DNA from 2 places in the Pseudactinotalea sp. Z1748 genome. Region 2 is predicted to be linked to the other one. Evidence: riboswitches for the same ligand, from Rfam matches in the RefSeq annotation. Region 2 holds a riboswitch; the other holds the start of a gene.

Region 1 (15,355 bases), on a different contig from region 2:
CTATCCCCGCGTCTGGCTCTCGACCTCGGTCACCACCCGCCCGCCCCGGCCCGGAGAGGTCGAGGGCGTGCACTACCACTTCGTCAGTCCCGAGCGCTTCACCCGGATGCAAGAACAGGGGGAGTTGCTGGAGTGGGCGGTGGTGCACGGCCGGAACTCCTACGGAACCCCGCTGGCGCCTCTGCAGGAGCGGCTGCGGGCGGGGGAGCCGGCGTTGCTGGAGATCGACCTGCAGGGTGCCCGCCAGGTGCGGATGCGCATGCCTGATGCGCGGTTCGTCTTCCTCGCCCCGCCCAGTTGGGCCGAACTCGTGCGCCGCCTCACCGGACGGGGCACCGAGGATGCCGAGGAACGCGAGCGCCGCCTCGCCACCGCGAGGGTGGAGATGGCCGCGGTGGATGAGTTCGACCACATCATCGTCAACGACGATGTGGCGCGCGCCACCGATGAGTTGGTTTCCCTCATGACCGACGGGTAAGATGGGTCGCTGGACCATCTATCGACGTCGCGTGAGGATCACTGAACACCATGGCAGGAACTGTCGCTGCACCCGAGGGCATTACCGACCCACCCATCGACGAACTGCTCGAGGCTGCTGACTCCAAGTACGCCTTGGTCATCTACGCGGCCAAGCGCGCCCGGCAGATCAACTCCTACTACGCCCAGCTCAACGAGGGGCTGCTGGAGTACGTGGGTCCGCTGGTGGAGACCGAGCTCCAGGAGAAGCCGCTCTCGATCGCGATGCGGGAGATCAACGAGGGTCTGCTCACGGTCGAACCCAACAAGGGCTGAGTCCCTCGTGCGCATCATCCTCGGTGTCTCCGGGGGGATCGCCGCGTACAAGGCAGTCCTCGCGCTCCGCCTCCTCACCGAGGCCGGCCACCAGGTGCGGGTCATCCCCACCGAATCCGCGCTGGCGTTCGTGGGAAGGCCCACCTGGGAGGCACTGTCGCACCAGCCGGTGACGACATCGGTCTTCGACGGCGCGGACACCGTCGATCACGTGCGGCTGGGCCGGGAAGCCGACCTGGTGATCGTGGCACCGGCGACGGCGGACCTGCTCGCCCGGGCCGCCACCGGGCGTGCCGATGACCTGCTCACCGCGACCTTGCTGACCGTGCACTGCCCGGTGCTGATCGCCCCAGCCATGCACACCGAGATGTGGCACCACCCCGCCACCCGGGACAACGTGGCCACCCTGCGCCGCCACGGTGCGCATGTGCTGGACCCGGACAGCGGGCGCCTCACCGGTGCCGACACCGGCCCCGGACGCCTGCCCGAACCCGCTGACATCGTGGCCGCGGCCCTTGCACTGGTGCACCGGGACGAAACCCCCGGCGCCGCCGCCGGTCCACAGGCCGTGGCGCCGTCGGCGCCCCTGGCCGGGTGCACCGTGGCGATCAGCGCAGGCGGCACCCGCGAGCCCCTGGACCCGGTCCGCTTCCTGGGAAACCGGTCATCGGGCCGGCAGGGCCTGGCCCTGGCACGGCTCGCCGCGGACCGGGGTGCCACGGTTCACCTGGCTGCGGCGAACGTCGAGGCCGCCCTGCTGGCGGACCTGCCACCGCAGGTCCGGATCGAGCAGGTGGAGACCACCGCGGAGCTCCAGGCGGCGATGACCACCGCCGCAGCGAACGCCCACGTGGTCATCATGGCCGCCGCCGTGGCCGACTTCCGGCCGGCCAGCATCGTCGAGGCCAAGATCAAGACCCACGACGCCGACGGCAACCGGCGGCAGACCCCGGCGATCGAGTTGGTGGCCAATCCGGACATCCTTGCTGCCCTGGTGGCCTCCCGGCCGCCCGGGCAGGTCGTGGTCGGCTTCGCCGCGGAGACCGGTGCCGATTCCGCCGAGGTGCTGGAGCACGGCCGCGCAAAGGCACGCCGCAAAGGGGCGGACTTGCTCGCCGTCAACCGGGTGGGTGCGGGCGCCGGATTCGGGGATGTCCCGAACGAGGTGGTCATCCTGGACTCCGACGGCGGCGAGATCGGCCGCGCCGGGGGCACCAAGACCGAGGTGGCGGCCGGAATCCTGGACGCGATCGCCGCCCGCCTGGGCTCGGCCGCGCGCTCCTGAGCGAACGTCGCCAACGGCGAGGCTGGAAGGGATTGCCCGGAACGCGGGCGTGCCCCGGTCCCGACGGGCTCGTGTGGGCGCGAACCACTAGGCTCGCGTCGTGAGTATTCGACTGTTTACCTCCGAGTCCGTCACCGAAGGGCATCCGGACAAGATCTGCGACCTGATCTCCGACTCCATCCTGGACGCCATGCTGAAGCAGGACCCGGCCTCCCGGGTCGCCGTGGAGACGATGGTCACCACGGGGCTGGTGCACGTAGCCGGTGAGGTCACCACCGACTCCTACGTGGAGATCCCGCAACTGGTTCGTGATGTCATCACCGAGATCGGCTACACCTCTTCCGACATCGGCTTCGACGGTCGCTCGTGCGGCGTGTCGATCTCCATCGACCAGCAGTCTGCCGAGATCGCCGCCGGGGTGGACACCTCCCTGGAGACGCGCCAGGGCACCGCAATCGACGACCAGGACCTGCAGGGCGCGGGGGACCAGGGCCTGATGTTCGGTTACGCCTGCTCCGACACCCCCGAGTTGATGCCGCTGCCGATCCTGATGTCGCATCGGATCACCCAGCGTCTGGCCGAGGTCCGCAAGCAGGGCATCGCGGCCGGCCTGCGACCCGATGCCAAGACGCAGGTCACCATCGGCTACGAGGGCGAACGCCCGGTGACGGTGGACACCGTGGTGCTGTCCACGCAGCACGAGGCGCACCTGGACCCCGAACGCGACCTACCGCCGCTGCTGCGCGAACACGTGATCGATCACGTGCTGGGCGGGTTCGCCGCGGGCATGGACCTGGACGTCTCCGACGTCACCACGCTGATCAATCCCTCCGGTGCGTTCGTGCTGGGCGGGCCGATGGGCGATGCCGGGCTGACCGGCCGCAAGATCATCGTCGACACCTACGGCGGGATGGCCCGGCACGGAGGCGGGGCGTTCTCCGGAAAGGATCCCTCCAAAGTTGACCGTTCGGCCTCCTACGCGATGCGTTGGGTGGCCAAGAACGTGGTTGCCGCCGGTCTGGCCAGCCGTTGTGAGGTCCAGGTCTCCTACGCGATCGGTCGGGCCCACCCGGTGGCGGTGTACGTCGAGACGTTCGGGACCGAGACCGTTCCGGCGCAGTCGATCCAGAACGCCATCACCGAGGTGTTCGACCTACGTCCGCTGGCGATCATCGACCACCTCGACCTGATCCGGCCCATCTACGCCGCCACCAGTAACTACGGCCACTTCGGCCGCGAGGTACCCGAGTTCACCTGGGAGCGCACCGACAAGGTGGCGGACCTGCGAGCAGCCGCCGGCTGAGCACCGCCGCACCTGGACCGGCACCGCGACGGGTTTCCCGCTGTGGGCGCTTCATGGTGGGATCGGCACATGAGCACCCACCAACCCGCCCTGCTTCAGGTGGATGCTCCCGGCCCCGAATCCGAAACTGGCCCCGGGCTCGTGGCCCAGGTTCTGGTGGTGACCCCGCTGGCGCACCTGGACCGCCCCTTCGACTACGCCGTGCCACCGGAGATGTCGGCTGCAGTGCGTCCCGGGGTCAGGGTCAAGGTCCGGTTCGCCGGTACCGAACGCGATGGCTTCGTCATCTCCCTCGGCCCACCGGCCACTGCCGGGCGTGCCCTGTCGCCGCTACGGCGGGTGGTCTCGGACCTGCCGGTGCTGACCGAGGAGGTGTTGGCCCTGTGCCGGGCGGTAGCCCGGCGGTACGCCGGCACCGTCACCGACGTGCTGCGCCTGGCCGTCCCGCCCCGGCACGCCGGCGCCGAGAAGGCGGCCCTGCAGCGCATCCTCGCCGCGAGCGGGCAGGGCCAAGCGGACGCCGACGACGACTCCCCCGCCCAGCAGGCCCCGTCCGGTGGCGACGGGGTCGGCCCGGGCTCGACCCAGGAGGTCAGCTGGCCCACGGTCACGGCGGTCGCGGATGAGCAGGTGTGGTCGCCGTATCCCGGGGGTTCTGCGTTCCTGCGCCGGCTGGCGGCGGGGGAGTCGCCCCGCGCGGTCTGGTCGGCGCTTCCGCGCGCCATCCAGGGAGCCCACTGGGCCGAGGCGATCAGCCACGCCGTGCTGGCCACCTGCACCTCCGGGCGATCCGCCGTCGTGGTGCTGCCGGACACCACGGACGTGCACACCCTTGGCGCTGCCCTGACCCGCGTCGGCGTGGCGCACGAGGTCCTCGCCGCCGATCAGGGCCGCTCGGCCCGGTACCGCCGGTTCGTCCTCGCCCTGACCGGACAGGTGCAGGTGGTGATCGGGACCCGGTCAGCCGCCTTCGCGCCGGTGCCTGACCTGGGCCTGGTGGTGTGTTGGGACGACGGTGACGACTCCCTTGCGGAGATGCGCACCCCGTACCCGCACGCCCGCACGGTGCTGGTCCAGCGTGCCACCGGTGCCGGCGCCGGTGCGCTGATCGGGGGGTACGTCCGCACGCCGGCGGCCCAGTTGCTGGTGCAGCAGGGCTGGGCCCGGTCACTGCACGCCGACCGGACCACCGTGCGTGCCGCGGTCCCCAGGGTACAGGCACCCGGCGAGGTGGAACTGGAAGCGGAGGGCCCGGCCGGGCGGGCTCGCATCCCCGGGGTGGCGTGGCGGTTGCTACGGAGCGGTTTGCAGTCCGGCCCGGTTCTGGTCCAGGTGCCGCGCAGGGGGTACCTGCCCGCGATCTCGTGCGCGGGCTGTCGCACCCCGGCCCGGTGCCGGGCGTGTCACGGCCGGCTGCGCCTACCGGCCCGGGGAGCCACACCCGGGTGCGGTTGGTGCGGGCGAATCGCGACCGGCTGGCGGTGCGCCGAGTGCGGGCGCGCCGAACTGCGGTCCGCCCGCGTGGGTAGCGACCGAACAGCGGAGGAACTGGGCCGCGCCTTTCCCGGTGTGCCGGTGCTCGTCTCCGGCCGGGACGGGGGAGTGGTGCCCGGTGTCGATGACCGGCCCCGGCTGGTGGTGGCCACCCCAGGGGCCGAGCCGGTGGCCGAGGGCGGCTACTATGCCGCCGCGCTGCTCGATGCGGCGGTGACCACCGAACGTCCCGAACTGGACGCCGGGGTGGAGGCATTGCGGCGGTGGTTGCGGGCGGCGGCGCTGGTGCGATCGGCCGCGGACGGGGGCGGGGTGATCCTGCTCGGTCACGGTGCCCCGGTGCCGTCCCAGGCCCTGGTGCGGTGGGACCCCATCGGGCTGGCGCAGCGCGAACTGGATGAGCGGGCCGAACTGGGCTTCCCCCCGCAGGCCCACATGGCCGCGCTGTCCGGCCCGGCTTCCGCGGTGCGCTCCTTCCTGCGTGCGCTGCAACTGCCCTCTGGTGCGGAGGTGCTCGGGCCGGTCGAACTGCCCGGCGTCCCGCAGGCCGAGGGCTCCGGCTCCGGGCCGCAGGCGGAGGAAACGATGGTGCGCGCCCTGGTGCGCGGGCCCCTGGGCCAGGGCGAGCCCATCAACATCGCACTGCTGCACACCCAGGCCCACCGCAGTGCGCGCAAGGAGCCGGGTACCGTCCGGGTCCAGGTGGACCCGGTGCAATTGTGGTGAGGGCCAGCACCTAGACTCGGGAGGCCGCCACCGGGTGCGGCCGTGGACGAGGGAGAGGCGAGATCGATGCGCGTGCTGTTCTGCGGGACTCCCGCCGTGGCGGTGCCGACGCTTCGTGCCCTGCTGGACAGCGACCACGACGTGGTCGGCGCCCTGACCCGCCCTCCCGCGCCGGTGGGGCGGCGCCGCCGGTTGACCCCCAGCGCGGTACACCAGGCAGCATCGGAGCACGGTCTACCGGTCGTCACCACCGACCGGCCCCACGGCGAGGATGAACTCGCACAGATCACCGCCCTGGAACCCCAGATCAGTGCCGTGGTCGCCTACGGCGCGCTGCTGCGCGAGCCCGCCCTGTCCGCGCTGCCCCACGGATGGGTCAACCTGCACTTCTCCCTGCTGCCGGCCTGGCGCGGTGCTGCTCCCGTCCAGCACGCGATCCGGGCCGGGGACACCCGGACCGGAGTGAGCACCTTCCGGATCGAGGCCGGGCTGGACACCGGCCCGGTGTATCTCACCCAGGACCATCCGATCCGCCCCTGGGACACGGCGGGAGAGCTGTTGACCGAGCTGGCCGATGTGGGTGCGCCGCTGCTCGTGCGCACCCTGGATGAAATCGAAGCCGGCACCATTTCGCCGGTTCCGCAGCCGGAGACCGGGGTCAGTCACGCCCCACGACTCAGTGCCGCCGACGGGCACGTCAACTGGTGCGCGCCGGCACAGGTGGTGGACCGGCAGATCCGGGCCACCACACCGGCACCCGGGGCCTGGACGACCTATGAGGGCCGCCGGATGAAGATCGGGCCGGTCCGTCCCGATGCGCAAGCCGCTGCCCTGGCGCCCGGGGTGCTCGAGGCAGGCGCGCAGGCCGTGCTGGTGGGCACCGCCTCCACCCCGGTGCGCCTGACCGATCTGGCGCCGGCCGGTAAGGGATGGATGGATGCCACCGACTGGGCCCGCGGAGCCAGGTTGCCCAGCGACGCCCGGTTCGAGGGGACCGATGATGACTGAGGAGCACCGCGGGCGCCGGGGCACCGGCCGGCCCGGGCCGCGAAGGGGGCCGGACGGCGCGCGAGGTGGGCCGAGGCGTGGGGACCGGCGGCAGACCTCGGGCCGGCCCAGCCGCGGGGGCACGTCCGGTACGCCCGGGCCCCGTGCAGGCAGCCGGAATCCGCGCGCACAGGCTTCCCCCGCGCGCGTGGTGGCACTGGAGGTGCTCACGGCGGTCGCCGAGTCCGACGCCTACGCCAACCTGGTGTTGCCACCGTTACTACGCGAACGCGGAATCAGCGGGCGTGATGCGGCGTTCGCCACCGAACTCACCTACGGCACCTTGCGACTGCAGGGCCGTTATGACGCCATCATCGGCCTGGTCTCGGACCGGGCGGCCAGGAGCCTGGACCCGGCGGTGGCCCGGGTGCTGCGGCTGGGCGCCCACCAGATCCTGGCCATGCGCGTGCCGAACCACGCCGCCGTCTCGGAGTCCGTCGCCCTGGCACGCGGCTCCATCGGGGCCGGCCCGGGCAACTTCGTCAACGCGATTCTGCGCCGGATCAGCGAACATGCACTGGAGCACTGGCTCACACAACTGCCCAGCCCGGTCACGGACACCGGACTGGACGTGGACGCCGCCGCCATGGTCCACTCCCACCCGGCCTGGGTGGTCCGGGCCATCCGGGCCGCACTGGGACCGGAGGCCGGCGCGGACCAGGTCGAGGCGGCGCTGGCGGCCAACAACACCGCGCCCGCGGTTTCGTTGTGCCTGCGTCCCGGCCTGGCCGTTCCCGGGGACCTGCCTGCCGACACCGCCACACCGGGCCGGTGGGCGCCGACGGCGCAGATGCTGGCCTCCGGGGACCCTGGCGCCTTGGCCGCCGTGCGCGCCGGCACCGTCGGCGTACAGGACGAGGGGAGCCAACTGGTCACCCTGGCCCTTGCGGACACCGATCTGGAGGGCACCGACTCCACCTGGCTGGACCTGTGCGCCGGCCCGGGCGGGAAATCCGCACTCCTGGGCGCCCTGCTCGCCGAACGCGCGCCCGAAGGCGTGCTCACCGCGAACGAACTGGCCCCGCACCGGGCGGCGCTGGTGGCCGACTCGGTGCGGGCGGTGCGAGGCGTACTGCCGGGACTTCAGGTGCGCACCGGTGATGGTCGCGACGTGGGCACCGCCGAGCCCGGTCGGTACGACCGCGTCCTGGTCGATGCGCCGTGCACCGGCCTGGGGGCGCTGCGCCGTCGGCCCGAATCCCGGTGGCGTCGCACCCTGCAGGACCTGGCCGCACTGACCACCCTGCAGCGCGAACTGCTCACCTCGGCCCTGCGCGCCGTCCGTCCCGGGGGAGTGGTGGCCTACGTCACCTGCTCCCCGCATATGGCCGAGACCAGTGTGGTGGTCACCGACGTGCTGCGAGACTTCCCCGGCGCCACGCTGCTGGACGCCGCTGCCGCGCTCGGCCGGGTCTCGGTCACCCCGCCCGGTGACCTCACCGGGCCGATGGCGCAACTGTGGCCGCACCGGCACGGCACCGACGCGATGTTCCTGGCACTGATCCGGCGGTGACGGCCACGGCCATGAGGTGCCGGTCGAGGAAGTAGGCTGGCGAGCCATGGCGATCCTCATCTCACCAAGTGTGCTGAACGCGGACCTGTCCCGCCTCACCGAGGAGGTCGAACGGATCAGCGCCGCCGACTTCGTGCATCTGGACGTCATGGACAGCCACTTCGTCCCGAACCTGACGTTCGGGTTACCGGTGGTACGGGCACTGTTGGAGCACGTCTCCACCCCGGCCGATGTTCATCTGATGATTGAGGACCCGGACACCTGGGCGCCGCAGTTCGCCGAGGCGGGTGCGGCCTCGGTCACCTTCCATGCCGAGGCGTCCGTCGCCCCGATCCGGCTGGCCCGGCGGCTGCGTGAAGCAGGTGCGCGCGCCGGGATCGCGCTGAAACCCGACACCCCGGTGGAGCCCTACCTGGACCTACTCGGCGAGTTCGACATGGTCCTGGTGATGACGGTGGAACCGGGGTTCGGCGGCCAGCCGTTCCTGAGTTCGATGCTGCCGAAGATCACCCGGGCCCGACGTGCGATCGAGCAAGCCGGCCTGGACGTGTGGGTGCAGGTGGACGGCGGCGTCTCCCGGGACACGATCGCCCAGGCCGCCGGCGCCGGTGCGAACATGTTCGTCGCCGGATCCGCGGTGTACCGGGCCGCGGACCCGAACGCGGAAATCGCCGCCCTGCGCGACCTCGCCACCGCCGCCTACCCGGCCTGACGGGCCTCCCGGGGAAAGCGCCGTGCGGGCACAACCGGACCCGGATGTGGCACACTAAGGCCAGCAAGAGACGTGCTCCGGGGTCGGTGAAAATCCGAACCGGCGGTGATAGTCCGCGACCCGGCCGACGCATTCGTGCGGCGGGCGGTTGACCTGGTGGAATTCCGGGACCGACGGTTAAAGTCCGGATGGGAGGATGCACGCGGCGCCGATACGTATCGGCGCCGGCCGAGGTTGCGCCGCGCAACCCAGGCGGACCCCGGGTCACGCCTGGGAAGGAGAGGCCGCCGTGGCCCGCAGCACCGTCACCTTGGTGGCGCCCCGAGCAGGACCCGCGCTGAGCGTCCTGGCCCCGGTGGTGGCCGGCATCTCGGTGCTGCTGGGCTGGGAACTCCTCGCGTGGTCGTTGGACTCCCGTTCCCTGCCAGCGCCCAGCGCCCTGGGCCCGCGGCTGCTCACCGAGTGGCGTGAGGGCGGCCTGGCCGGATACGCCACCACCACCATGGCCGAGGCACTGCTGGGGTGTCTCATCGGGTTCATGGTCGCGGTGCCGCTGGGTTACCTGATCGCCCGCTCGGCGGCTGTCTCCGCCGCCCTGGGACCCTACGTTGCCGCGACCCAGGCGATCCCCGCCGTGGCGCTGGCGCCGTTGCTGGTGCTGTGGATCGGGTACGGCCTGGTGCCGATCGCTCTGTTGTGTGCCCTGCTGGTCTTCTTCCCGATCCTGATCAACACGACCCTCGGCCTGACCACGCTGGACCCCGATGTCATCGATGCGGCCCGGGTGGACGGAGCCGGCCGGGGCCGGTTGCTCTGGCACATCGAGGCACCGCTGGCGCTGCCGTCCCTGCTCGCCGGGGTACGTAACGGCTTCGTCCTGTCCGTCACCGGCGCTGTGGTCGGGGAGTTCGTGATGGGCGGTCAGGGTCTGGGGATGCTGCTCACGGTTTACCGGGACCGGCAGGACACCGCCGGCCTGTTCGCCGTCCTCATCGCACTGTCCGTGTTGGCGATGACCTTCTTCTTCGCGATCCGCTACCTAGAACGACGACTGCGTTGGTAAGGAGAACCATGAACGCACCCGCCGCCCTCCGCCGCTCCCGCCCCCGCATCCGCGGCCACCGGGTCCGACGGCGTACCACCCGCGCCCGGGGGACGATCGCTGCGGCCGCACTCGCCGTCGCCGTGCTGGCCGGCTGCGCCGGACAGTCCGGGCCGGGGGATGTGGAGGGAGCCGGCGCCGGGCAGCAACCCGACGCCGCGGAGTCGACCGAGGTGACCATCGGGCTGACCTACATCCCCGATGTGCAGTTCGCGCCGTTCTACCTGGCGCAGGACGCCGGATACTTCGAGGCCGAGGGTCTGGAGGTGGACCTGCGCCACCACGGCGCCTCGGAGTCGCTGTTCGGCGCTCTGGAAGCGGGAGAGGAGGACGTGGTGATCGCCGGGAACGATGAGATCCTGCAGGCGGTCAGCCACGGCACCGACGTGGTGTCGCTGGCCACCATCTACCAGGACTACCCCGTGCAGATCTTTGTGCCGGCCGACTCCGAACTGACCGAGGTCGCTGATCTGGCCGGGCGCAACCTCGGGGTTCCCGGGCCTTTCGGACAGAGTTGGTTCGGGCTCCTGGGCTACCTGGACCGCGCCGGTCTGAGCGAGGATGAGGTGAACATCGAGCACGTGGGTTTCACCTTGTTCAACGCGCTGTCCGAGGGTCACGTGGACGCCGTGGTGGGCTTCGTCACCGCCGACGCCGCTGCCTTCGCCACCGCCGACTTCCCGGTGCGCACGATCGCTGATCCCGACGTGCTCCCTCTGGTGAGCGTCGGACTGGGTGCCTCGCAGGAGTGGCTCAACGACCACTCCGAGGCCGGACCCGGTCTGATCCGGGCTGTGGAACGAGCGGTGGATGACATCCGCGCCGATCCGCAGGTAGCCGTGGACGCTGCCAGCGCGCACATCCCCGGGACCATGACCGACCAGGATGAGGCAGCGGCACTGCTCACCGCGGAGGCGATGGTCGAGCTCTACGGCACCGGAGAGTTCGGCGCGCAGGACCCGGAGGCGTGGGAGGAGATGGCCGAGTTCATGGACCAGGTGGGACTGCTCGACGAGCCCGTCCCAGCAGATGAGGCCTACACCACGCAGTGGCGCTGAGCGCAGTAGGCTGGGCTTCCGTGAAGACGTTCGAGGAGCTGTTCGATCAACTGCAGCAACGTGCTACCGACCGCCCGGCAGGTTCGGGCACGGTGGCGGCCCTGGATGCCGGTGTGCATACGATCGGGAAGAAGGTCATCGAGGAGGCTGCCGAGGCCTGGATGGCGGCCGAGCACGAGAGTGCCGAACGCACCGCGGAGGAGATCTCCCAGTTGCTCTACCACCTTCAGGTGCTGATGCTCGCCCGCGGGCTGACCCTGTCCGACATCTACCGCCACCTGTGACCACCCGGCGCTGACCAAGGAGAGACGCGTGCTGCGAATCGCCGTCCCGAACAAGGGATCTCTCGCCGAGCCCGCCAGCCACATGCTCCGTGAGGCCGGCTACCGCCAGCGTCGCGACGGACGCGAACTGGTGCTGCCCGACCCCGACAACAACGTGGAGTTCTACTTCCTCCGGCCCCGCGACATCGCGGTTTACGTAGGGGCCGGAACCGTGGACGCGGGCATCACGGGCCGGGACCTGCTGCTGGACTCCGGGGTGGACGCGGTGGAACACCGTGCGCTGGGCTTCGCCGGCTCCACGTTCCGGTTCGCCGCCCCGGCCGACCAGATCGCAACCGTGGCCGACCTCGCCGGTAAACGCGTCGCCACCTCCTACGCAACCCTGGTCGATGACCACCTGAGGGCCCGGGGCATCGAGGCCGAGGTGGTCCGGCTGGACGGGGCGATCGAGTCGACCGTGCGCCTCGGGGTGGCCGATGCAGTGGCCGATGTGGTCGAGACCGGGGCCACGCTCCGAGCCGCGGGACTGGAGGTATTCGGTGAGCCGATCCTGCAGTCCGAGGCGGTTCTGATCCGCCCGGCCGGGCCGGAGGCTCCCGGGCTGGTGGTCCTGGATCGTCGCGTGCACGGGGTGCAGGTGGCCCAGCGGTACGTCCTGATGGACTATGACTGCCCGGTCAGCGTGGTCGAGCGTGCGGTCTCGGTGACGCCCGGTTTCGAATCACCCACCGTTTCGCCGCTGCACGACAAGGGGTGGGTGGCGGTCCGGGCGATGGTGGAGCGGGACCGCACCAACCAGATCATGGATCAGCTCTACGAGGTGGGTGCCCGGGCCATCATCGTGACCTCCATCCACGCCAGCAGGATCTAGCGGCACCATCCCGCCCGGGCTGCGCACGAGCAGGTGGCCGCTGCGGATGCGTCCCGGCAGCCACGGATGCACGATGGAGCAGGAGGTCGCAACGCACCATGTCCCGCCAGGACGATCCGTACCGGCCCTTCCGGCCGCGCGCCACGCGCGTGATCATCCCCATCCTGTTGGTGGCCTGCATCGCCGGATCCGCAGCAATCATCGTGCGTCTGGTGCAGTTCTCCGGTGACTACTCCGCCCAGATCCTCTCGGTCGTCCTGGTGCTGGCCCTGGTGGTGAGCTTCCTGCTCCGGGTGCTGGCGATCCGCGCCGTCCCCGACACCGAGGGGCTGCGGGTGTACAACATCGTGCTGCGCCACCACCTGCCCTGGCAGCGGATCGTCTCGGTGCACTTCGGGGACCGGTCCTGGGTCCAACTGGACATCGCTGACGGCACCACGTTGTCGGTGATGGCGGTCCAGCGCGCCGATGGGACCTACGCCCGCCAGGAGGCCGCCCGGTTATCGGCCCTGGTCACCGCCGCTGAGGGTGTGGGCGAGGACCCCGGCCACCGCCGCGGTCAGGAATGAGGCCGGGTCCTGGTCCAACCCACGTCCCATGGTGGACAGCGGTACCGGGCTCTGCGCCAGCGCCTCGGAGAGCCCGTCGGTGCCGACCGGATACAGGCGGTGCCCCGCCGCGGTCAGCGCACCGGACTGCTCCTGGATTCGATCGGCCACCTCGGCCAACGCGGCCGGCAGTACCGGAACCGGGATGTGCACCGGACGCAGCGCCACCTTGGTCAGCGCGGTCAGGGAGTGGTGCGAGATGCCGTAGTGACGGGTGCGCCGGTCGGCGCCGGAGACCCGCAACACCGCCACCGGGGCGCCACCGAGAGCCGCGGCGGCGTTCAGGGCCTCGCCCACGGCCACCCCGGAGAAGCCCCAGGCGGTCCCGGTACCCACGTTCCCGGGGCCCTGGGCCACGACCACCAGATCTGCGCCCAGCACGTGCCGGGCGACCAGGAGGCCGGTGTGAACGTTCACCGCTTCGTGGTCTCCGCCGAAGGCCTGCCCCACCGAGATGGTCCCGATCAGCCAGTCTGCCTCGCGCAAGCCTGCCACGGCGCGGGAGAACCACACCGGCAGCGCGGCGTCGTCGGTCATCAGATAGGCGACCCTGGGCCTGGCTGCACCGGCCTGTCCGGCCGCCCACCGGGCGCCGGCCAGCACCGCCGGGAGGGCGGAGTGCAGGTCCGCCACCACCACCGGCAGACCGTTCAGGTCAGCCGCGTCAGCCAATTGGGAATGGAACGGGGACTCCTGCTCATCGGCCGCGAGCACCATAGTCTGCAGCGGGGTATAGCGGGACTTGATGATGTGGCCGGGTCCGGGCGGTGGATCCGGGGGCAACCGATCCGGGAGCGCCACCACGAAGGCGTATCCGCCGGTACCCAGGCCGCGGGCCAGGGCGGTGGTGTTCAGCAGCACCCGGTCGCCCGGGCGCGGATGTCCCACCAGATCGGGGTAGGCGAGGGCGCGTAGCGTCTCATCGCCCACGCTCACCTGCACCTCGATCGACCCGGTCCAGGCCCGACCGAGTTCGGTCACCACACCCTCGCGCCACGTGATCACCTGGGCAACCTACCCGCTTCCCGGCGCTCCCGGGCTGTGATGACCGGCGCACTGGCGCCTCACGGGCACGGTTTCGAGCCAGGGCTGCGGTGCTCCACCCGCAGGTTCGGCATTAGCCTGGGGGTATGAGTGCACGCCTGGACGCCGCCGAACGGCTGCTGGCGCTGGTGATTGCGCTGTCCCACACCACCCACCGGATGACGAAGGGGCAGATCCGTGCGGGCGTGGCCGGGTACGCCGATGCCCGGTCGGATGAGTCCTTCGAGCGCATGTTCGAGCGGGACAAGGACACCCTGCGCAGCCTGGGCGTGCCCCTGGTCACGCTGACGGACCCGACCCACGAGGATGATGTCGGCTATCGCATCGACACCACCGCCTACGCACTGCCGGCGGTCGACTTCACCCCGGCGGAAGTGGGGGTGCTCTCGCTCGCGGCCCGGGTGTGGCAGGACTCGCGACTATCGGCCCAGGCCCAGCGCGGCCTGACGAAACTGCGGGCCACCAGCGCCAGCGCCCAGGAACTGGAGCCCGCCCTGGCGCTCCGGGTACGGGGCCCCGATGCTGCCTTCGACGAACTTCTGGAGGCGATCATGGCCCGCCAGGCCGTGCAGTTCGACTACCGGGCGGCCAACACCGGGACCGTGGCCCGGCGCACCGTGGAGCCGTGGCGATTGTTCGCCAAGGACCGGGGTTGGTACCTGGTCGGATTCGACCGGGACCGGGACGCCCAGCGCCGTTTCCGGCTCTCCCGTATTGCCGGGCGCGTGCACCGGGAAGGGCCGGCCGGTGTCGTCGTCATCCCCGGCCCGGAGGCTGGCCGGGACCAGGCCCCGCGCACCCGGGTCCGGGTGGGGGTACTGCCCGAGCGGGCCGCAGCGCTGCGGGTCAGGGCCACCGCCCCCGCGCAGCCGGACCCGGAGGGGAGGCGAGAGGTGCTGGAGATCGACGCTGCCGACCCCGAACTGATCGCGGAGGAGCTCGCCGGGTACGGCGAGGCCGTGGTGGTGCTGGATCCGCCGCAGGTGCGCGAAGCGGTGTTGCGACGGCTCCGGGCGATCGCGCACGTCCACCCCGGGCAGGACGGAGTACCCCGTGCGGGCTGAGAACTCCGCGGACCGGGTGGTGCGTCTGCTGGCTCTGGTGAGCTATCTGGACGATCACCCCGGGGTGAGGGTGGCCCAGGTCGCAGAGCACTTCGGCGTCAGCGAGGCCCAGGTGCTCAAGGACGTGGACACGTTGTGGGTCTCCGGTACTCCGGGGTATCAGCACAACGACCTGATCGACTTCGCCGCCGATGATCATGAGCGCAACATCCTCACCCTGATCGAGCCCCAGGGGATGGAGACCCCGTTGCGACTCGGTGCCGTCGAGGCGGTGTCGCTGCTGGTGGCGTTGCGCTCCCTGGCCGAGACCGCGGGGGCGGGGGAGCAGGAGGTGGTCGCCTCGGCGCTGGAGAAGCTCACCGCCGCTGCCGGGAGCGCCGCGCACGCGGCCCGGTCTATCGATGTAGGCACGGGCCGGTCCGGATCCGACGGGATCGATGATCGGCTGGACC
Region 2 (15,355 bases):
TCCCCGGGGGTGCACTGGGCCCCGGGCGGGACCTACTTCGACCGGGCGATCCGGTTCCGCAACGAGGACCCGCTGGTCACCCTGTTCCAGGCCGCCGGGTACCGGGTGGAGCCGGCCAGTGAGGACCCGACCGGCACCACGGTGATCTTCTTCCCGGTCAAGTCCGCGGCCCGCCGCTCGGAGAAGGACGTGTCACTACGGGAGAAGGCCGAGCTGGCCGCGCTGGCGCAGAAGTACTGGTCGGACAACTCCGTCTCGGTGACCCTGTCCTTCGACCCCGAGTCCGAGGGCGACCAGATCGGGGACATCCTGACCGACTACGCCGGTCGGCTCAAGACCGCCTCGTTCCTGCCGCAGGGTAACTTCACCTATCCGCAGATGCCCTACACCCAGATCACCCGGGAGGAGTACGAGGCGGCCACGAAGAAACTCATCCCGGCCTTCCTCGATGCGATCTACGACGGCGACATGGAGACCATCGACGCCATCGGTGAGGCGTTCTGCGAGACCGATGACTGCGAGATCGACGACCTGAAGATCAACGCGGACTTCAACGCCGCCACCTGAAGCCACACGGACCCGAGGGCAAGGCGGTACCGTCGCGTTCGGCTGCGAGACCAGCCCCGTGCCGGAGGGTCGTGCCGGCCGACATCGGGGCGAACGCTCAACTCGGGGACACCAGGGCGCGTGCGCCCGGCATGGTTCCGGCGGCGTACGTGTCGTGGGGCGTCGTCCGGCGCGCACGGCCACGCGCTAGTGGGTCCTCGCGCGGTACCTGCATGCCGGTGACGAGTGTCAGCGCCTCGATGAACTGTTGACTGCGACCCTCCCGGCCCGCCGCGCGTGCGGCGACAGTGGGGTCGTGGAGGAGTTTGGCGGCCAGCCGGCGTAGGGCTTGCGTCGCCTGGCCGGCGTCCACGACACCGGACATCGGTAGCCGGGCAAGTTCTGCCTCGAGCGCACCACCGACGTGCTCACGCATGGCAACGATGACATCGTCCATGGCCCTCTCCGCTCTTCGCCCGAAGAACTCCTCCACCTCCTCGGCGAGGATCTCCTGCGCACGGTGGACCTGGCCGTCGGTCGCTGCCGGCGCGTGGCTGCGTACGGTGTTCAGGTCCAGGAACACCAGACCCGGAAGGTCGGCCACGCCGGCGGCGACGTCGCGACGGAGGGCGAGGTCCACCAGAACGAGGGGAGTCCTCGCGGGCGATCTCATCGCCAGGGCGTCGGAGGCGGTATCGACGTCGATGACCGGGGTGCCCGTGCCACGGCAGCAGAGGACGAGGTCGGCACTCGCGAGTGCCGCGACGAGACCGTCGGCGGCCAGAGGCACGACGGCATTCTTCGCGGCGAACTCCTCGGCCCGGTCGGAGGAGGACCAGACGCTGATGTCGGCGCACGACCGCTTGCGCAGGGCGGCGACGGTCGCACCGGCGTAAGCGCCCGTGCCGACGACGACGGCGCGCGCTCCGGCCCAGGTGCCAGCGGGCACCCGCGGTCCGTCTGCGTCGCTCCAGGCTGGAACCTCCCGTGGACAACCCGCACGCGATGTGCGTGCTGAGGCGAGGTCGAGGGCGATGGACACGACCGATCGGCCGGCGGCGGCCAGGTCGGTGGACACGGCGATGCGGCGCGATGCACGGGAGGCGCGCTGGAAGACGTCCTCCAGAGTCGGTGACGTCGTCCCGTCCGCGCGGGCGGACTGCAGGGCGCGGCGAAGTTGACCGGCGATCTCCCGCTCACCGACGACCATGGAGTCCAGGCCCGCCGCCACCTCGAAGACGTGTCGGACGACCTCCTGGCCGACGGCGTGGGACGTGCGGGCGGCGACGTGTGCGCGTGATGTCCCGGATGTTTCGGCGAGTGCCTGGCGGGCAGCCTCGATCGCATCGGTCTCGGCCCCTGTCGGCTCGAGGTAGATCTCGACCCTGTTGCAGGTCGAGAGCACGAGCGCACCTTTGACCGCGGGATGGGCGGCCAGGCGAGCGCCGGCGGCCTCGGCACCAACCGAGAGTCTCTCGAGTTCGGGCAGGGGTACGTCGTGGTGGTTGGCGGCGAGGATGGCGAGCGGCATTCTGGCAGGTTAACTAATCCCGCGAGGTTTGACACAATGCTCGAGTGAATTCATCTGATGATCTCTCGTCGACCCCCTCCGCCCTGCTGTCCGCCTACTCCGGGACCCGGCCGGAACGACTGCCCGTGTGGTTCATGCGTCAGGCCGGCCGGTCCCTGCCGGAGTACTGGAAGGTCCGGGAGGGAACCGAGATGCTCGAGTCGTGTCTCCGGCCGGAGTTGTCGGCGGAGATCACCTGCCAGCCGGTGCGGCGGCACGGCGTGGATGCCGCGATCTTCTTCTCCGACATCGTCATCCCCCTGCGCCTGGCGGGTGTTGACGTCGACATCGTCCGGGGTGTGGGCCCGGTCATCGGTTCGCCAGTGCGCACGGCCGCCGACGTCGACCGCCTCACCGCGCTACCCGGGGGCGACATGACGGCAATTCGCGAGGGCGTCGGGCTCGCCGTGCGCGAGCTCAACGGTCGGAGTGAACCGGTCCCGCTCATCGGTTTCGGTGGTGCCCCGTTCACTCTGGCGGCCTACCTCGTCGAAGGGCGGCCCTCACGGGATCACCTCGCCGCCCGAGCGATGATGCACGCAGACCCGGCCGCATGGGCCCGGTTGATGACCTGGGCGGCGGACCGTACCGCGGAGTTCCTCCTCGCCCAGATCGATGCCGGGGCACGCGCGGTCCAACTCTTCGACTCGTGGGCCGGTTCGCTCTCGGTCACCGATTACAGTGAGCGGGTCGCGCCCTACTCCGCCCGCGTCCTGTCCGCTGTCGAAGGCCTGGTGCCACGGGTTCACTTCGGAACCGGCACCTCGGAGATCCTCACTCTCATGCGCGACACCGGTGCCGAGGTCGTCGGAGTGGACCACCGGATTGGCCTCGACGAGGCTGTCCGGCGGCTTGGTCCCAGCACCGTCGTGCAGGGCAATATCGATCCGGCACTGCTCGCCGCGCCGTGGGACGTGCTCCAGCGGCACGTGGAGGATGTGATCAACCGGGGGCGGTCGGCCGCGGCGCATGTGCTCAACCTCGGCCACGGTGTCCCTCCCGAGACAGATCCCGGCGTCCTCACCCGTATCGTCGAACTCGCGCACGCACGATGAGGGATGCGATGGACGTCGTGGTCGTCGGCGGCGGTATAGGCGGCCTGACTGCGGCGTGGGAGCTGGCCCGCAGCGGACGCCGGGTCACGTTGGTCGAGGCGTCGGACCATCTCGGTGGGCTCGTGCGTCCGCTCGACGTCGGCGGCGTGATCGTCAACCGCGGGCCGGAAGCGTTCGCGGTGCGGCGGCCCGCGGTGGCCGAGTTGTGCGCCGAACTCGGGCTGCCCACGGAGTTGCCGGCGCACGGTTCGTGGCTGGTCACCCCGGAACAGGGCGCCTTCCGCGCCCCGGCCCGCGCCATGCTCGGCATCCCCGCGGACCCGAGCGCCCCCGACGTCGTCGCCGCCATCGGTGAGGCCGCGGCGCGGCGCGCGGCGCTGGACGCCGATCTGGGCCCGACCCCCGGCTCCGACGCCCGCGACCTCGCGACGCTCATCACCGTTCGGATGGGCGAGGGGCTGCTCGAGCGCCTCGTGCGACCTCTCGTCTCGGCGATCCACGGCGCCGATCCGTCGGTGCTGCCCGTCGACAGTGTCATGCCGGGCCTTCGCGACGCGCTGGGGCGCACCGGGTCGCTTGCCGCCGCCGTCGCCGCGACCCTGCCCGAGGGGCCCGCCGTCGCGTCCGTCACCGGAGGCATGCACCTCCTCGCCGAGGCCCTCGCGGAGGCCGCACGCGCCCACGGCGCCACCTTGCTCACGCGCGCCCCGGTCGCCGCGATCGAGTCCGGTTCCCGCGGGCGCTGGCGGGTCGTGGTCGCCGGCGGCACGGACGTCCCGGAGGCGCGCGACGTCGTCGTGGCGACGTCCGGGGTCGCCACCCTCGCGCTCCTAGAACCGCACGTCGACACCCACGCGTTGCGGACGACCACGGGTCAGCCGACGACCCACATCACGCTACTCCTCGACGCTCCAGAACTTGACGAGGCCCCCCGAGGTAGCGGAGTCATCGCCGCAGAGGGTGTGCCCGGGGCCAAAGCGCTGACCCACGTCACCGCGAAGTGGGACTGGGCCGCCCGGGCCGCCGGGCCAGGGCGGCATGTGATCCGACTCTCCTACGGCCGGCCGGGGCAGGAACCACCCCTCGATTCCCTCGACATCGTCACGGACGCCGCCCGCCTGCTCGGCACCGATCTTCGGGCCGACCAGGTGCGGGACAGCACGGTGGTCCACCACGCCGGAGCGCTCGTTCCGGCGGATCCGCAGGTTCGAGATGCGGTGCTCGACCTGTCCCGGACGATGGCCGGGCGTGGTCTTCACCTTGCCGGCGGGCTCGTCGCGGGCACGGGGTTGCCCGCCGTCGTGACGCGGTCGCGGTCGCTCGCCCCGATGCTGGGCAGCCCGGCCACCGCGCCCGCCCCTCGCGCGGCTGCACGGCCTTCCGATGAGAGGGTGGCACTGTGAGCGCCACCTCCGACTCGAGTCCCTGGGTGCTGGGCACCCGGGGCTCCGACCTCGCCCGCACCCAGGCCGGAGGCGTCGCGGACGACCTCGTTGCCGCCGGCGCCGGGCCCTTCGAGCTGCGCATCGTGCGCACCGAGGGAGACGTCCGCACCGAGTCCCTCGCCTCGCTCGGTGGTGCCGGCGTCTTTGCCGGAGCGCTGCGCGCGGCGCTGGGTGCGGGGAAGGTCGACGTCGTCGTCCACTCGCTCAAGGACCTCCCCACGGCGCCTGCCCCGGGGTTACGGATCGCCGCCGTTCCGGTTCGTGCGGATGCCCGGGACGCGCTGTGCGCACGGGAGGGCCGCACCCTCGCCACACTGCAGCGAGGCGCCCGTGTCGGAACCGGGTCCCCCCGCCGAGCCGCCCAACTGCGCGCCGCCCGCTCGGACCTGGACGTCGTCGACATCCGCGGCAACGTCCCAACCCGGCTTGCTCGCACCGAGGACGATCTCGACGCCGTCGTGCTCGCGCTCGCCGGCCTCGCGCGCATCGGGCTCGCCGCCCGCGCGACCGACGTCCTCGACCCGGCCGTGATGCTGCCGGCTCCCGGTCAGGGTGCGCTCGCCATCGAGACCCGCGCCGAGGTGCCTGAGCCGCTGGGTCGGGCCCTGGCGGCCCTGGATCATCTGCCGACCCTGATCGAAGTCACCGCCGAACGCCAACTCCTCGCCAGCCTGGAGGCCGGCTGCGCCGCCCCCGTCGGTGCGCTCGCGACGCTGGACGGCGAGACGCTCAGGCTCGAGGCGGTTGCGGCGGCCATCGACGGTAGACGGGTGCTGCGCTCGTCCGGGACGACGTCGGTGGACCTCACGGGCCGGCGTGATGATGTGCTGGCGAGCGCTCGCGAACTCGGCCACGAACTCGGCACCGAACTCATCGGGCAGGGTGCCGGCGAACTCACCAGAGCAACCCCGTGACCGAGGCCTCGGTCAGCAGAGACTCCCCAGGTCCGGGCTCGCCGCTCTCCGGCCTGCGAGTGCTCGTCCCGCGGGCCGGCGCCGAGGACCCGATCGCGCGCGCGGTCCAGGAGGCCGGGGCCGTGCCCGTGACCGTCGCACTCACCGAGACCGTGCCGGCCCACGACACCGTGCTGGAGCACGCTCTCGCACTCGGCGGTGCTGCGTGGCTGGTGCTCACCTCTGCTCGCACGGTCTCGGTGCTCGCGGACTACGCAGCGCGTACCGGCACACCGCTCGGGGAGCGCCTCCGCCGTGCTGTTGCGGCCGGCACCCGACTGGCCGTCGTCGGCCCCGCCACCGCCGCCGCGCTCGCCGGCATCGGGCACCCGCCCCACCTGTGCGCCACCGCCCCGGAGTCGGCCAGGACGCTCCTGGCCGGCTTCCCCCATCCCGGCGGCGGCGGTCGCGTGCTCCTGCCGTGCTCCGCCCTCGCCGCGCCGGAACTGGTCCGGGGACTGCGCGAGCGGGGTTGGGACGTGGACCGCCGGGACGTCTACACCACCCAGGGCGCGGACCTCGACGCCGCTGCGCGGGCACGGCTGACCGAACCGTGGCCCGACGTGATCCTCCTCACCGCGGGCTCAACGGTTCGCGCCCTCGTGACGCTTCTCGGTCCGCCGCCCTCCTCCACCGCCATCGCCGTCATAGGTGACCCCACCCGGCGCGCCGCCGAGCAGGCCGGGTTGCGGGTCGGCGGCGTCGCACCGGAGGCGACCCCGGCAGGCCTCATCGCGGCCGCCGTCCACTCACTCCGTCACCGCCACCCCGACCCAGGAGCCGACCACTGATGTCCCCCATGCCCCTGCCCGCCGACCGCCCGCGGCGCCTGCGTGCCAGCGCCCCGTTGCGCCGACTCGTCGCCGAGCACCGCCTCTCGCCCTCCGACCTCGTGCTGCCCGTATTCCTCGCCGAGGGCGCGACGCAGCCGCGTCCGATCTCCTCGATGCCGGGGGTCGTCCAACACACCGCGGACTCATTGCGCGCCGCGGCGCACGACGCCGCCGCTGCAGGTGTCGGCGGCATCATGCTGTTCGGAGTACCCGCCGTCCGCGACGCCGACGGATCGGGCGCTACGGACCCGGACGGGATCGCCAACCGTGGCCTGGCGATGCTGCGGGAGGAGGTGGGCGCGGACGTCGTCATCATCTCCGATCTGTGCCTCGACGAGTTCACCGACCACGGGCACTGTGGTGTGCTGGCGGCGGACGGCTCGGTCGATAACGATGCGACGCTTCGGCGGTACGCCGAGATGTCGCTCGCCCAGCACGAAGCCGGCGCACATGTTCTGGGTCTGTCCGGCATGATGGACGGTCAGGTGGCTGCCTGTCGTGCCGCGCTGGACGAGGCCGGAGCCACCGGCACCGCCATCCTCGCGTACTCGGCGAAGTATGCTTCCGCCTTCTACGGGCCCTTTCGTGAGGCGGTGGACTCCAGGCTCCGTGGCGATCGCCGCACCTACCAGATGGACTTCGCGAACCGCACCGAGGGCACGCGCGAGGCGCTTCTGGACCTCGCGCAGGGCGCCGACGTCGTCATGGTCAAGCCGGCGCTCGGCTACCTCGATGTTCTGTCCGACGTCGCTTCGGCCGTTGACATCCCGGTGGCCGCCTACCAGGTGTCGGGCGAACTGGCGATGGTCGAGGCGGCTGCGGCGAACGGCTGGCTGGACCGGGACCGCACCATCCTCGAGACGCTGACCTCCATCCGCCGCGCGGGAGCCGGCATCATCGCCACCTACTGGGCCACCGAGGTGGCGGGCTGGCTCACCGCCGGCGGAGGGCAAGGAGAGAAATGACAACGAATGATGATCTGTTCACCCGGGCGCTCGGCGTCATCCCCGGGGGCGTGGACTCCCCGGTCCGTGCCTACGGCTCCGTTGGCGGCAACCCCCGCTTCGTCGCCGCGGCTTCCGGTGCCCGCATCACCGACGTCGAAGGACGCACCTACGTCGACCTTGTGGCCTCGTGGGGGCCGGCACTGCTCGGTCACGCGCACCCCGAGGTCGTCTCTGCCGTCCAGGACGCCGCGGCTGACGGGCTGTCTTTCGGTGCGCCAACCCTCGGTGAGATCGAGCTGGCCGAGACCATCCGCGAACGGGTGCCCCCGGCGCAGCGGGTGCGCCTGGTCTCCACCGGAACCGAGGCAACGATGACGGCGGTGCGCCTCGCGCGGGGCGCGACGGGCCGTGACCTCGTCGTCAAGTTCGCCGGTTGCTACCACGGTCACGTCGACTCCCTGCTCGCCGAGGCCGGCTCGGGCGTGGCGACCTTCGGCCTACCCGGTTCCGCCGGGGTCCCGGCGGCAAGCGCCGCACAGACGATCGTGGTGCCGTACAACGACATCGCCGCGATCGAAGCGGTGTTCGCCGAGCGCGGCGAGGAGGTCGCCTGCGTGATCACCGAGGCCGCACCGGCCAATATGGGCGTTGTCGCGCCCGCTGCCGGATTCAATGCGGCCCTGCGGCGTCTCACCGCGCAGCACGGCGCGCTCCTCGTTCTCGACGAGGTGCTGACCGGATTCCGCGTCGGTCCGGCGGGCTGGTGGGGGCTCGAGGGCGCCGAGGAGTCCTGGGCCGCGGACCTCATGACGTTCGGCAAGGTCGTCGGCGGCGGGATGCCGCTGGCCGCGGTTGGCGGTCGGACAGAACTCATGGAACTCCTTGCCCCGACCGGGCCCGTCTACCAAGCCGGCACCCTCTCCGGGAACCCGCTGGCAACCGCGGCCGGGCTCGCGACGCTCCGGCTCGCCGACGCGAGCGTCTACGCGCACGTCGACCGGGTGGCGGGCATCATCGCGCAGGCTGCCGGGCAGGCCCTCTCCGCGGTGGGTGTGCCGCATGTGATCAACCGGGCGGGGAATCTCTTCTCCGTGTTCTTCGGTCAGGGTGCCGCAACCGGCGGCATCCACAACTACGGCGATGCCACGGCGCAGGAGGCGTGGCGCTACCCGGCATTCTTCCAGGCGATGCTCGAGGCGGGGGTGGCCCTGCCCCCGAGCGTGTACGAGGCGTGGTTCCTCACCGCGGCACACGACGACAACGCTGTGGACGTCATCCTCGAGGCATTGCCGCACGCGGCCCGGGCCGCCGCCCGGGCGGTCCCACCTGGTCGATAACGCCAGGCCGCAGCACGGCGGCTTGGCTGTCGCTGGGAAGTGTGCTTGGCTATCGTCCAAGCAACACGTGCTCCGGGGTCGGTGAAATTCCGAGCCGGCGGTGACAGTCCGCGACCCGCGCGTCTGATGACAAGCGGTTGACCTGGTGGAACTCCGGGACCGACGGTGAAAGTCCGGATGGGAGGCAGCACTGTTGGCGCCGTCGGACGACGACGGCGCCAGTGGCATTGTGCGTCCTCAGTCACCCGGCTCACACCGAGGCAAGAGGAGACCAGGTGCCGGACGACGCAATCAACCGGGCGCTCCAGCGCGCCCTCGTTCTCGCTCGGCGGGGACCGCAGCGCGGCGGCAACCCCCGCGTGGGGTGCGTCATCATCGGCTCCTCGGGCGCCGTCCTCGCTGAGGGTTGGCACCACGGTGCCGGGACCGAACACGCAGAGGCCGCCGCCGTGGCGGCAGCTGACCGTGCCACGCTCCGGGGCGCGACCGCCGTCATCACCCTGGAGCCCTGTCACCACACGGGACGCACCCCGCCCTGTTCGCAGGCCCTGCACGCAGCGGGGATCGCCCGGGTCGTGTATGCGGTCCGCGACCCCGATCCGGCCGCCGCCGGTGGCGCACGGTGGCTCCGGTCGCAGGGTTTGGAGGTCCGCACCGCACGGGAGGCAGAGGTGCCCGACGACGTCGTGCGCGGTGCCGAAGCACTCACCGAGGCCTGGGTCACCGCCGTGGAGCGTCGGAGGCCGTGGGTCCTGGGCAAGATGGCGGCCAGCCTGGACGGCCGGGTCGCGGCGGTCGACGGCACCTCGAAGTGGATCACCGGACCGGTCGCCCGCGACCATGCCCACGCGGTGCGCGGCGACGTGGACGCCATCGTTGTGGGCACAGGCACCGTCATCGCCGACGACCCCGCGCTCACCGCTCGCCGGGCCGACGGCACGCCGGCAGACCACCAGCCGCTGCGAGTGGTCGTCGGTAATCGCTCCGTGCCCGCCTCAGCAGCGATCCGCCACGGCCCGGGGGACTGGCTCCACCTCACGACACGCGACATCCCCTCGGTCCTCGCGCGGCTCTGGGATGTCGGCGCGCGCCGCGTCCTGCTCGAGGGCGGCCCGACCCTCCTCGGGGCGGCGGTGCGCGCTGGCGTGGTGGACGAACTGCACACCTACCTTGCGCCGGTCCTGCTCGGCGCGGGCCTGGCCGCCGTCCCCGATCTGGGTGTATCAACCCTCGCCGACGCGCACCGCCGACACACGACCGAAGCACAACACCTGGGTGAGGACATCCTCGTCGTCACCCGCCGACACTGAGGAGTTCTCCGATGTTCACCGGACTTGTCGAGGAGGTCGGAACCGTTGACGATCGGACCGACCTTGACGGCGCCGCCGTTCTCGCTGTCACCGCGACCACCGTCCTCGAGGACCTGCGCACTGGCGACTCCATCGCGGTCGCCGGGACATGCCTGACTGTCACCGAACTGGACGAGCGCGGCTTCACAGCCGACATCATGCCCGAGTCGCTGCGCCGCACGACCCTCGGTTCGCTGGGGCCCGGCGACCCGGTCAACCTCGAACGGGCAGTTCGGGTGGATGCTCGGCTGGGCGGCCACGTCGTCCAGGGGCACATCGATGGCGTTGGCACGGTCCTGCAGCGCAGACCCGGCCCCCGATGGGACGAGGTCGACCTCGGGATGCCCGTCGCCCTCGCCCGGTATGTGGCCGAGAAGGGATCCATCACCGTCGAAGGGGTATCGCTGACGGTGACGTGGGCCGGCGAGGAGGCCTTCGGAGTCGCGCTCGTCCCCACGACTCTGGAGCGGACCACCCTCGGTACGCTGGCTCGGGGGGACAGGGTCAACCTCGAGGTCGACGTCGTCGCCAAGTACGTCGCACGGCTACTCTCGGTGAGGGCCGGCGCGTGAGTGTCACGAAAGTTCCTGCGCGATCGGAGCCCTCGGGTGGCGCGGTCTCGGCGCACCGGGAACGCGTCGACGCCGCTCTGGCGTGCCTGCGCGACGGGCGCCCCGTTCTCGTAGCCGACGACCGGGACCGGGAGGACGAGGTCGACGTCATCCTTCCCGCGGCGACGGCCACCACCGCGTGGGTTGCCTGGACCATCCGGCACACCTCAGGCTACCTGTGCGCCCCGCTTCCCGAGCATCGGGCCGACCACCTGGAGCTGCCGGTCATGGTGCGCCGCACCCAGGACCCGCGCGGCACGGCGTACACCGTGTCCGTCGATGCCTCCGGCGGCGTGGGCACCGGCATCTCAGCGGCGGATCGCGCAACGACCCTGCGAGTGCTCGCCGACCCGGCCGCCGGTCCAGCCGACCTCATCCGGCCCGGTCACGTCCTCCCGCTGCGCGCCGTGCCCGGCGGCGTCCTGGAGCGGCCCGGACACACAGAGGCCGCTGTTGACCTGTGCCGCCTCGCCGGCGTCGGTGACGTGGCAGCCATCGCCGAACTCGTCGAGGACGACGGCACGATGACCAACCGTGCCCGGGCGGCGGTCCTGGCGCGGCGGCACGGCCTCGCCCTACTCACGATCGCCGACCTCATCGCCTACCGGAGTGCCGAGGGTCGGCCTGCGGTTCCACCAGCACACACCTCGATCCGGGTCCGCGCCCGCGGGACCGCCCGCCTGCCCACCCCGCACGGGGTATTCGACGTTCACGCCTATGCGGACCTGCGCACCGGGGATGAGCATCTCGCCCTCACCGCGCCCGCCCCGGTTCATGACAGCGCCACCGCCGCGCGCCCGGACCCACTCGTTCGCCTGCACTCCGAGTGTCGCACCGGGGATGCGCTCGGATCCGCGCGGTGTGATTGCGGGGAGCAACTGCGCACCGCTATGGCCCGGGTCGCCGAGGAAGGCGGCGCGGTGATCTACCTCGGTGGTCATGAGGGCCGCGGCATCGGGCTTCTCCCGAAGATCGCCGCATACGCGCTGCAGGATGCCGGGGCCGACACCGTCGAGGCGAACCTCAGGCTGGGCCATCCCGCCGAGGCGCGCGAGTACGGCGCGGCCGCGGCGATCCTCACCGACCTCACGATGCGCAGGATCCGGCTGCTCACGAACAACCCGGCCAAGGTCACCGGCATGACCGACGCCGGCATCGAGGTGAGCGCCGCGCTCGGGCTCGACGTGGGTCACACACCCGATAACCATCGCTACCTGGAAACCAAGAGGACGGCCATGAACCACCATCTGCCGAGTCTGGACGACCGCATGGGCGGCACAACGACTCCCCACCCCGCCGAACGCGGAACGGACGCCACGGAGGACCTGTCATGAGCGGTGCAGGAGCGCCTACCATCACACCCGACGGCGCAGGCCTCACGGTCACGGTGGTCGCCGCGCAGTGGCACACCACGGTGATGGAGGGCCTCATCGCCGGAGCCCTCCGCGCTACGCAAGAAGCCGGTGCTGTCGCGACTCTTGTGCGGGTTCCCGGTTCGTTCGAACTCCCGGTGGCTGCCGCTGCCGCCGCTCGGGCCGGCGCGGACGCAGTCGTCGCGCTCGGCGTCGTGATCCGAGGGGAAACCCCGCACTTCGACTACGTCTGCCAAGCCGCGACGAACGGTCTCACTGACGTCACAGTACGAACTGGTGTGCCAGTCGGCTTCGGACTGCTCACCACCGACGACGAGGCGCAAGCCCTGGACCGGGCGGGACTGCCCAACTCGCGAGAGGACAAGGGAGCCGAAGCAGCTCAGGCAGCCATTGCGACGGTACTCTCCATTCGCCGACTCGACCAGGTCAGGAGGGAGCCGCCCGCTCCGTCGCTTCAGTCGCGCTGACGGCGTGTGTCGCCGGCCGGGCCGTCGCGGGTCATCTCCTCCAGGACTTCGACGGGTGACTCCACATCGCCGCGCCACGCCTCGATGCCCTCACGGATCGCCAGGAAGGCGACCACGAAGGCCGCGACGGAGTCGGCCCAGGCCCAGCCGAACAGGGTGTTGAGCAGCAGACCGATCAACACCGTGCCGGACAGGTAGACGCAGAGCACGAGTTGCCTGGCATCGGCCATGACACTCTTGGACTGCAGTTCACGGCCGGTTCGGTGCTCCAGCCAGGCCAGCGCCGGCATCACGATCAGGCTCAGAGCCGCGATGCCGATACCCAACGGGGAGGAATCGACGTCCCGGGTTCCGGCCAGGGAGAGTACCGAGTCGGTGATCACGTAGGCGGCCAGGGCGAAGAACGCGATGCCGATGGCGCGGACGGTCGGTTTCTCCCAGCGTTCAGGGTGCTCGCGGGTGAACTGCCACGCGACCGCAACCGCGGACAGGACCTCGATGACCGAGTCGAGCCCGAAGCCGATGAGAGCGGTGGAGGAGGCAAGGGCGCCGGCCCAGATCGCGACGACGGCTTCCAGGACGTTATAGGTAATGGTGAAGGCGACGATGAAGCGCACGCGGCGATGGAGCCTCATGCGGCGCGCGGCGGTGACCGCAGCGGTCATGAGGTCCTCGCGGCGCAGCAGTCCGGGACGGGGCAGGCGGCATCCATACACGGTGCGTCCTCATCGACGGCCAGCGTCACCTCGACCAGGACGGTCAGGGCGCGGGCCAGGTGTGGATCGGCGATCTCGTACCGCGTCCGGCGGCCCTCCGGTTCGGCGACGACGATGCCGCAGTCGCGCAGACAGGTGAGGTGGTTGGACACGTTCGAGCGGGTCAGCCCGAGATCGCGGGCCAGCGCGGCCGGGTAGTTCGGCGCGTCCAGGAGCGTCAGGAGGATCCGGGACCGGGTCGGGTCCGCCATGGCCCGGCCCACCCGGTTCATGACGTCGAGATGGTCGGCAACAGTCAGCACCTGATGACTATACAGCGGTGACTGTACCAATTTGTCGCGCCCGTCTTATGACGGCAGCGCTCGGGGTCGGGCCGGCAGACTGGCCGGTGCCGTACTCCCACCACGAAGGGTCTGCTCACCGGCGCCTCCAACGCCTATGGCGGGGGTCGCAGCGAGGTGATCCTGGGCAAGGCGATCACCGAGGCCGGCGGCGTGCCGGCGGGCAAGCAGATCGTCTCCAAGGCTGACGCAGAGCCCGGTACCGGCATCTTCGGCCGGGATCGGGTGATGCGCTCCTTCGAGGAGTCCATCACCAGGCTCGGGCTGGATACCCTGCCGCTGTATCAGTTGCACGACCCGTACACGATCACCTTCGCCGAGGCGATGGGTACCGGGGCACGACGGTCCTGAACGCCGCTCCCTACGGGGGCGGGCTGCGCGCCGGTGGCCCGCGGGAGGGGGCGACCTACGCCTACCAGGTTTGACCTGCTCCGGATGATGGTGACCCGGCCGGTGGCCAACGCGATCACGCTACCGCGCGCAGGGACCTACCCGGTCAGGGTCGAGAGGATCTGCGCGAGTTCCCCGGGCCGGGTCAGCATCGGCCAGTGCCCGGAGTCGATGTCGACGAAGGCGACCTGCTCGGCCTTGGTCAGTTCGGGCATCTCACCGGCCTTCAGCCACGCCTTGGCGTCCTCGGTGCTGTACTCCGGGCACACCAGCACCACCGGCACGGCGTAGCGGCGCTCATCGCGCAGGTGCACCACGCCCTTGGTGACGGCGCCCGGCACCGGGATCGCCGCTGCGCTGAAGCGGTCCTTGGCAGCCTGGTCCAGGTCGGCGGAATCGGGGCCCTCGAAGGCTTCCCAGCCGGGGAAGGGGACCTGCCCGTCGGTGGGTTCGAAGAAGTCCGCGTAGGTTCCGCCGTCAGCGGTCGGGAAGCCGCCGATCAACGCGACCGTGGCGACCTTCTCCGGCCTGGCATCGGCGGCGATCCAGGCCAGGGTGCACGCGGCCGAGTGCCCCACCACCAGCACCTGACCGGATGCGGCGTCCACCGCCTGCAGCACTGCCTCGACCTGGTCGGCGAGTGTGGCCTGCTGCCCGGCGGAGCCGCTGGTCTGTCCCGGGAGCGCCACCGGGTGCGGGCGGTGGCCGAGTCGTCGAAGTTCGCCGGCCACCTCGTCCCAGGCGCTCGCGTCCAGCCACAGCCCGGCGATCAACACGATGTCCATGCTCATCCCTCCTCGTTCGCCAGAATATCCAGGTCACGTTCGGCGTACCGCCGGTGCTCCCACTGCTCGACCAGCACGATCCACAGGCAGGTCCTGACCGGGAAGTCCTCCGCTTGCGGCCAGCCCGGTTCGGTGCGGGTCACCGTCGCCTCCAACCGCTCCGGGGTCAGGTCCTCGATCACCCGGCGCACCGAGGCGGTGCGCTGGTCCCGGACCGCCAGTACCTCGTCCAGGGTTGGACGGGCCTGGCGGTCCCATGGGATTCCGTCCCAGCCGGGCGCTTCGTCCCAGGGCAGGTCGAGCGGGTGCCAGGGGGAGAGCTCGCCCAGGATCATCCGATCCACCCAGGCGGCATTGGCGAAGTTCAGGTGGCGCAGGGTCTGGATGAAGGACCACTCCTCATTGACGCTGCGATGCAGGATCTCCTCATCGAAGGTGCGTGCGCGTTCGATGGTGCCCTGCCACAGGCGCTCCAGGGTGGTCCAGGCCCGGCCGAACTCCTCCGGAGTGCTGGCCCGCAGGAGGGTGCGCTCGGGCTCGCGCCGGTCGAGTTCCGCCTCGATGAGGGGGCCGACGTCGACACCGTTGATCACGACGTTGCGCAGTTCACCATCGATCGTGACGTCGACCAGTTCGG

The links. Region 2 has a riboswitch for FMN ahead of ribD (bifunctional diaminohydroxyphosphoribosylaminopyrimidine deaminase/5-amino-6-(5-phosphoribosylamino)uracil reductase RibD). Riboswitches for the same ligand answer to the same signal wherever they lie in the genome.
Region 1: another riboswitch for FMN. It lies ahead of ACO0LU_RS09050 (ABC transporter permease); the one in region 2 lies ahead of ribD (bifunctional diaminohydroxyphosphoribosylaminopyrimidine deaminase/5-amino-6-(5-phosphoribosylamino)uracil reductase RibD).

What each region holds. Positions count from the first base shown of each region.
Region 1 covers NZ_JBMPQB010000003.1:358,278-373,632, reverse strand. The annotation lists gene gmk (guanylate kinase) at 1-478, shown strand, start outside; gene rpoZ (DNA-directed RNA polymerase subunit omega) at 529-792, shown strand; gene coaBC (bifunctional phosphopantothenoylcysteine decarboxylase/phosphopantothenate--cysteine ligase CoaBC) at 800-2,077, shown strand; gene metK (methionine adenosyltransferase) at 2,178-3,380, shown strand; gene ACO0LU_RS09070 (primosomal protein N') at 3,450-5,600, shown strand; gene fmt (methionyl-tRNA formyltransferase) at 5,667-6,608, shown strand; gene ACO0LU_RS09060 (RsmB/NOP family class I SAM-dependent RNA methyltransferase) at 6,601-8,160, shown strand; gene rpe (ribulose-phosphate 3-epimerase) at 8,207-8,872, shown strand; FMN riboswitch at 8,942-9,077, shown strand; gene ACO0LU_RS09050 (ABC transporter permease) at 9,162-9,935, shown strand; gene ACO0LU_RS09045 (ABC transporter substrate-binding protein) at 9,944-11,032, shown strand; gene ACO0LU_RS09040 (phosphoribosyl-ATP diphosphatase) at 11,053-11,316, shown strand; gene hisG (ATP phosphoribosyltransferase) at 11,345-12,187, shown strand; gene ACO0LU_RS09030 (PH domain-containing protein) at 12,286-12,756, shown strand; gene ACO0LU_RS09025 (DUF3866 family protein) at 12,688-13,800, opposite strand; gene ACO0LU_RS09020 (helix-turn-helix transcriptional regulator) at 13,926-14,903, shown strand; gene ACO0LU_RS09015 (helix-turn-helix transcriptional regulator) at 14,893-15,355, shown strand, end outside.
Region 2 covers NZ_JBMPQB010000005.1:71,769-87,123, forward strand. The annotation lists gene nrdJ (ribonucleoside-triphosphate reductase, adenosylcobalamin-dependent) at 1-567, shown strand, start outside; gene ACO0LU_RS11990 (glutamyl-tRNA reductase) at 665-2,077, opposite strand; gene hemE (uroporphyrinogen decarboxylase) at 2,122-3,171, shown strand; gene ACO0LU_RS12000 (protoporphyrinogen/coproporphyrinogen oxidase) at 3,180-4,574, shown strand; gene hemC (hydroxymethylbilane synthase) at 4,571-5,530, shown strand; gene ACO0LU_RS12010 (uroporphyrinogen-III synthase) at 5,527-6,360, shown strand; gene hemB (porphobilinogen synthase) at 6,369-7,367, shown strand; gene hemL (glutamate-1-semialdehyde 2,1-aminomutase) at 7,364-8,686, shown strand; FMN riboswitch at 8,752-8,879, shown strand; gene ribD (bifunctional diaminohydroxyphosphoribosylaminopyrimidine deaminase/5-amino-6-(5-phosphoribosylamino)uracil reductase RibD) at 8,962-9,996, shown strand; gene ACO0LU_RS12030 (riboflavin synthase) at 10,008-10,607, shown strand; gene ribB (3,4-dihydroxy-2-butanone-4-phosphate synthase) at 10,604-11,980, shown strand; gene ribH (6,7-dimethyl-8-ribityllumazine synthase) at 11,977-12,486, shown strand; gene ACO0LU_RS12045 (cation diffusion facilitator family transporter) at 12,474-13,151, opposite strand; gene cmtR (Cd(II)/Pb(II)-sensing metalloregulatory transcriptional regulator CmtR) at 13,148-13,504, opposite strand; gene ACO0LU_RS12055 (aldo/keto reductase) at 13,616-13,894, shown strand; gene ACO0LU_RS12060 (alpha/beta fold hydrolase) at 14,032-14,724, opposite strand; gene ACO0LU_RS12065 (DinB family protein) at 14,721-15,355, opposite strand, start outside.